DNA from 2 places in the Mesorhizobium sp. M0018 genome. Region 1 is predicted to be linked to the other one. Evidence: predicted binding sites of a transcription regulator. Region 1 holds the regulator's gene; the other holds the start of a gene.

What was found. Region 1 encodes PhoB, which activates phosphate uptake and scavenging genes when phosphate is short. Its sites were predicted from a motif close to TGTCATNNANCTGTCAT; they were not measured.
Region 2: a site for PhoB is predicted at 1,633-1,649, ahead of NKJ81_RS21240 (RNA degradosome polyphosphate kinase). Genes of this name have one in related genera too.

What each region holds. Positions count from the first base shown of each region.
Region 1 covers NZ_JAMYVL010000005.1:153,937-157,350, forward strand. Annotated here, with positions in the region: gene xylF (D-xylose ABC transporter substrate-binding protein) at 1-173, opposite strand, end outside; gene NKJ81_RS09155 (ROK family protein) at 459-1,703, shown strand; gene phoB (phosphate regulon transcriptional regulator PhoB) at 1,713-2,402, opposite strand; gene phoU (phosphate signaling complex protein PhoU) at 2,419-3,126, opposite strand; gene pstB (phosphate ABC transporter ATP-binding protein PstB) at 3,159-3,414, opposite strand, start outside.
Region 2 covers NZ_JAMYVL010000015.1:105,485-108,898, reverse strand. Annotated here, with positions in the region: gene NKJ81_RS21250 (FAD-dependent monooxygenase) at 75-1,307, opposite strand; gene NKJ81_RS21245 (zinc-finger domain-containing protein) at 1,327-1,572, opposite strand; gene NKJ81_RS21240 (RNA degradosome polyphosphate kinase) at 1,722-3,414, shown strand, end outside.

The sequences.
Region 1 (3,414 bases):
TTGTCGCCTGCGGCCTCGATGGCCGCCTTCATTGCGGCCTCGTCGGTCTTCCAGCGCTCTTCCTGGAAGTTCGACCAGGAAACGCCGATGACCTTGTCTTTAGCCTGCGCCACCGACGCCAGCGCCAGCGTCATGGCGACACCCGCCAGAATGGCGGTCGTGAATTTCTTCATCATATCCTCCCTGCGCCGCGTACGGCGTGACCAATTGGCTCAAAGACCAGCTTAGAAGCTCTAATTTTTTCGAGCCTCGAAAAAATACTGGCCCGATCTCCGGCTGCTGTCAACATCGATTCTGATGGATTTTGATGACTCTGCGAGTTTTTTCGAGCGTCGGAATAAACGATGACAGCGCCACCTGCATCTGACACTATTTGCCTCATCCGACACTATTTGTCGGACATTACCGACGGCTTCCGGTTCATGAGCGGCCGCGGCAACCGGGAGGAAAGCAAAACAATGTCGGTCGGAATCCGCCATGACGATTTGCGCCGGCGCAACCGGGCGATCGTGATCTCGGCGGTGCGCCGGGCCGGCCAGCCATCGCGTACTGAGATCGCAGCTACCACCGGCCTCAGTCATTCGACCATATCGGCGATTTCTTCCGACCTGATACGGGAAGGCATCCTCGCCGAGAGCAAGCCAAGTGAGCCCGTTTCGTTGAAACGCGGTCGTCCGCAAGTCGGCCTCGCCCTCAACCCGGAAGCGGCGGCGGTGCTGACCGTGGTGTTGTCGCTGAATTTCCTTTCGGCCGCCATTATCGACTATACGGGACAGGTGGTCGCCGAGGAACAGCGCCGGCTGGACACGCTGACTATGCCGCGCGACGAGCTGATCCGTGAATGCATGGCCATCGTCCGGCGCCGGCTGCAGGATCCAGATCTTGACGTCCGCAGTGTCGCCCGCATCGCCCTGGCGATTCAGGGCATTACCGACTCCCCTGCACGCGCCATGCTGTGGTCGCCGATCACGCCGCAGACCGACATCGCCTTTGCCGACATGCTGGAGGACGAATTCGGCATCCCGGCAACGGTGGAGAACGACTGCAACATGATGGCGGTGGCTTTGCGCTGGCGCAATCCGGATCGCTATCGCGATGACTTCATCGCCATCCTGCTTTCGCATGGCATCGGCATGGGGCTGGTGCTGAAGGGCGAACTGTTCACCGGGACGCATTCCTCGGGCGGCGAATTTGGCCACATGATCCATCGTCCGGGCGGCGCGCTCTGCCGTTGCGGGCGGCGCGGCTGCATCGAGGCGTATGCCGGCAACTACGCCATCTGGCGCAACGCCAGGCAGATGAGCGAAGACAGCGAACCGGTCGCCGACGTCAGCGACGCCGACATGCGCGCACTGGCGGCCCGGGCGCGCGAGAAAGATGGGCCGGAACGCGAGGCCTACCGCAAGGCCGGCGAAGCGCTGGGTTTCGGTCTCGGCTCGCTGTTCGCGCTGATCGATCCGGCACCGGTCGCGATGGTCGGCGCCAGTGCCGCCGCCTTCGATCTGATCGAGCCGGCCTTGCGGAAGGCAATCGCCCAGACCGCCGGCGGCCAGCATTCAGGCTCGATCTCCTTCGATACAGAGCCGAACGAATTGCCTCTGATCCGCGAAGGCTGCGCGATGCGGGCGTTAAGCTTCGTCGACCAGGAGATTTTCGCGCCGGGCGCGCAAATGAGGCCCAGCGTCAGAAAGAACGTAGCCTGACCAGGCGGGTCAATCTTCCCTGATCGCATAGCCGGCGCCGCGGATGGTGCGGATGACATCCGGCATCCGGCCGTTGTTGACGGCTTTGCGCAGCCGCCCGACATGCACGTCGACGGTGCGTTCGTCGATGTAGATTGTCTCCCCCCAGACATTATCGAGTAACTGGCTGCGCGAGAAGACACGGCCCGGATGCCGCATCATGAACTCGAGCAGCCGGAATTCGGTCGGCCCGAGCCTGATTTCGCTCTTCTTGCGATAGACCCTGTGCGATTCGCGATCGAGCACGATGTCGCCGACCTTCAGCACGCTGGACAGCACTTCCGGCTTGGCGCGCCGCAGCAGCGCCTTGACCCTGGCCATGAATTCCGGTGTCGAAAACGGCTTGACCAGATAGTCGTCGGCGCCGGTCGAAAGACCGCGCACCCGGTCGCTCTCCTCGCCGCGCGCGGTCAGCATGATGATCGGCAGCCGCTCGGTTTCGGGGCGCACCCGCAACCGACGACAGAGCTCGATGCCGGAAACCGCTGGTATCATCCAGTCGAGCACCAAAAGGTCGGGCACATTCTCCTGCAAACGGATCTCGGCTTCGTCGCCGCGTGTCACCACCTCGACCTGGTAGCCTTCGGATTCGAGATTGTAGCGGAGCAGCACACCCAACGGCTCCTCGTCCTCCACCACCATTATGCGTGGTGCGATCATCGGCTGGGCACCCCCATCATGTCACCGGTGCGGACATTGTCGTTTCGTCCTGCTTCGGACGATTGACCGGCAATTGCTCGCCGGTCAGCACATAATACGCATTTTCGGCGATGTTGGTGACATGGTCGCCGATCCGCTCCAGATTCTTGGCGCAGAACAGCAGGTGCGTGCAAGCGGTGATGTTGCGCGGATCTTCCATCATGTAGGTCAACAGCTCGCGGAACACGGACGTGTATTTGACGTCGATGCGCTCGTCGGCGGCACGCAGCTTGGCCAACGCGGCCGCATCGCCTGCAGCATATTCCTCGATGACACCCTGCACCTGGATGAGAACCAGCTGCGCCATCGCGTCGATGGAATGCGACAGGTCCCGCGGCGTGGCGCTGAGGCCGACCGCACTCACGCGCTTGGCGATATTCTTGGCAAGGTCGCCGATGCGTTCGAGGTCGCCCGCCATGCGGATCGCTCCGACCACATGGCGAAGATCGTGGGCCATCGGCTGGCGTTTGGCGATCAGGGTGATGGCGCGGTCGTCCAGTTCGCGTTGACGCGCATCCATGATGGCGTCGTCGGAAACGACGCGTTGCGCCAGCACGTTGTCGGAATTCAACAGCGCCTTGGTCGCCCCGCCGACCATCGAACCGGCGAGGTCGGCCATGTCGCGGATCAGCTTGCTGATCTGCTCGAGATCCTCGTCGAAAGAAGCGACTGTGTGTTCGCCCATGGTCCTGTCCTCATATGCATGATCGGAACGGCTCAGCCGAAGCGGCCAGTGATGTAGTCCTGCGTGCGCTTCTCGCGGGGCGACGTGAATATCTTCTCGGTCCGGTCGAACTCGACCAGTTCACCCAGATACATGAAGGCCGTCTGGCGCGACACGCGCGCCGCTTGCTGCATGTTGTGGGTGACGATGACGATCGTGTAGTCGGCTTGCAATTCGTCGATCAGTTCCTCGATCTTGGCAGTCGACAGCGGGTCGAGCGCCGAAGCCGGTTCGTCGAGCAGAATGACT
Region 2 (3,414 bases), on a different contig from region 1:
CAAGTGGGAGAGATGTCCGGCAGGACAGAGAGGGGTGCTGTCCAGGGCGCTGTCCCTCCAGCCTGTCGTGCGTATCATCGCGCGCCATCGTCCAACGCCCGCCAGCCGTAGAGCCAGTCGAGATCGGCGGCGAGTTTTTCGGGCGAGCGCATCGCCAGGAACAGGTTGCGGGCCATCGCCACCGGCCCAGCCGCATGCCAGGCGAGGCGATTGACGGCGCCGCGGCGGGCGACCTGGGCGACGCGCGGCCGCCGCGCCTGTTCCCAGGCGGCAAGCGCCCCCTCAAGATCGGCTGTGGAGGCCGCAACGAAGCCGGCAAGCGTCGCCGCGTCCTCGATCGCCATCGCCGCGCCCTGTGCGGCAAACGGCGTCATCGCGTGCGCCGCATCGCCGATCAGCGCGATGCCTTGCGGCGTCGTCCACCGCCGCTGCTCGACTATGTGGATCGGCCATGCCGTCCACGGCGCCGCCTCGTTCGCCAGGCGGACCAGCGCCGGCGCGGTACCACGCATGGCGCTGGCGAGGCTGGCGGGGTCGGCATACCCCGACCAGCCTTCGGCGATGCGCTCGCCCTTGGTGAAGGCAGCGAGGTTGAAGGCAGTGCCACGGCTGACCGGATAGGCGACCATATGGAAGCCGGGATAGAGGAATGCAGTAACGCAATCGGGCGCACCGATCGCTGCTAAGGTTTGTCCGGCGGGGCTGTCGGCGGCCACCGTGGCGCGCCAGGCAAGCTCGCCCGAAAACCGGCTTCTCCGGAAATCGGCTGCGTTGCGGGCAAGCGTTTCTCGCACCGACGACCAGACGCCATCGGCGCCGATCAAAAGACAGCCAGCCTCGACCGTGTCGCCATCAGCCGATGCAGTGACGGTAACACCTTTCGATCCGGCTGCGATGTCGGTCACCCGCGCGCCGGCGATCAGATCGATACCGGGCTGCTCCGAAACTCGCTGCATCAGCGCTGACTGCAGATCCGCGCGGTGGGCAACGAGATAGGGCGCTCCCCAGCGCGTGTCGGCCGCCTGGCCAAGCGGTACGCGCGCCAGCTTGCGCAGCGTGGCGGCATCCTTGAGCACGACTGCCTCCGGCCGCACCGCCGTCGCCAGCAGCCGATCGAGTACGCCGAGCTGCCGTAGGATGCGCGTCGCGTTGGGCGAAAGCTGGATACCGGCGCCGGCAGCCTCGAGGTGCTGCGCCTGTTCGAACAGTTTTACCCGATAGCCGCGCTCGGCGAAGGCCAGTGCCGCGGTCAGCCCGGCGACGCCCGCCCCGGCGATGACCACCTGCCGGGACTGCGTTTCCTGCATCAGGCTTGTCGCGGAAGAATCAGGCGGCCTGGTCGATATAGAGGCAGCCCGGCGGCTGCGTTTCCAATGCCTTCAGTTTCGGCGAATAGCGATAGAGCGTCGAGCAATAGGGGCAGACCTTTTCATTGTCGTCGCCCATGTCGAGAAATACATGCGGATGGTCGAAAGGCGGATTGGCGCCGGTGCACATGAATTCCTTGACGCCGATGTCGATTGCCGGGTAGCCCGCATCGTTCTGGAAATGGGGAATGGAACCGCCTGCCATCGTCGTCTCCTGATCTCGTCGATTGCATCTGGATCATAACCCGTCTCTTTGCAAGATCGATGAAATGAAACTGTCGCAAAAGCCTGTCAGAGGATAAGTTAAGCCGGTTAAGGCTGTGCTCGTCGAACGGTGTGGGAAGAGCGGGAACCATGAACGAACTGAAGCCGGTGCAGAACGAATTCATCACCGTCGAGGCGGCGAGCCCCGAAGGCGGCAATCCCGATCGCTTCGTCAATCGCGAGTTTTCCTGGCTGCAATTCAACCGGCGCGTGCTCGAGGAATCGCTGAACGCCAATCACCCGCTGCTCGAGCGCGTTCGCTTCCTGTCGATATCGGCCGCCAACCTCGACGAGTTCTTCATGGTCCGCGTCGCTGGTCTTGCCGGCCAGGTGCGCGAAGGCATCGTGCTGAAGAGCCCGGATGGGCGCACTCCCGAGCAGCAGCTCGAACAATTGCTGCGCGAGGTCGAGCGCCTGCAGGAGGACCAGCAGAACAGCCTTTCGGCGCTGATGCTGCTGCTCGACAAACAAGGCATCGAAAGCATCACCCGCGATGGCCTGACCAAGGACGAGAAGACCTGGCTCGAGGACCATTTCCAGGAGCAGGTATTTCCGGTCCTGACGCCGCTGTCGATCGACCCGGCGCATCCGTTTCCGTTCATTCCCAATCTCGGTTTCTCGATGGCGCTGCAATTGCGCCATCGCAAGAACGGCGAGGAAATGAGCGCGCTTCTGCGCCTGCCGGTGGCACTGAGGCGCTTCATCCGTTTGCCGGATCGCAAGCATCATGTCCGCTTCATTCCACTCGAAGAGGCGGTCAGTCTCTATATCGGCAAGCTGTTCCCCGGCTATGAGGTCAAGGGCTCCGGCACGTTCCGCATCATCCGCGACAGCGATATCGAGGTCGAGGAAGAATCAGAGGATCTGGTGCGGCTGTTCGAGACGGCGCTGAAGCGCCGACGCCGCGGCTCGGTCATCCGCATCGAGTTCGACCGGCTGATGCCGGCCGAATTGCGCGATTTCGTCGCCGGCGAGCTCGGCGTCTCGGCAAGCCGCATCAGCGTGCTCACCGGTCCGCTGGCGCTCAGCCAGATCTCGGAGATCGTCGCCGTCGCCCGCGACGATCTGAAATTCACCCCCTACAATCCCCGCTTTCCCGAGCGCATCCGCGAGCATGGCGGCGATTGTTTTGCCGCGATCCGCGAGAAGGACATCATCGTCCACCATCCTTACGAATCTTTCGACGTGGTGGTGCAGTTCCTGCGCCAGGCAATGGCCGACCCGGAAGTGGTGGCGATCAAGCAGACGCTCTACCGCACCTCCAACGACAGCCCGATCGTACGCGCTCTGGTCGACGCCGCCGAGGCCGGCAAGTCGGTGACGGCGCTGGTCGAGCTCAAGGCGCGCTTCGACGAGGAGGCCAACATCCGCTGGGCGCGCGACCTCGAGCGCGCCGGCGTCCAGGTCGTCTTCGGTTTCCTCGAGCTCAAGACCCATGCGAAAATGTCGCTGGTGGTGCGGCGCGAGGATGGCAGGCTGCGCAATTACGTGCATCTGGGCACCGGCAACTACCACCCGGTCACGGCACGCATCTACACCGACCTGTCCTTCTTCACCACCGATCCGACGATCGCGCGCGATGTCGCCCAATTGTTCAACTTCATCACCGGCTATGCCGAGCCGGCCGAGCAGATGCGGCTGGCCATCTCGCCGTTTACGCTGCGCGACCGCATCCTCCAGCACATTTCGGATGAGATCAGCCACGCGCTGGAGGGCAGGCCGGCCCGCATCTGGATGAAGATGAACGCCTTGGTCGACCCGATCGTCATCGATGCGCTCTACG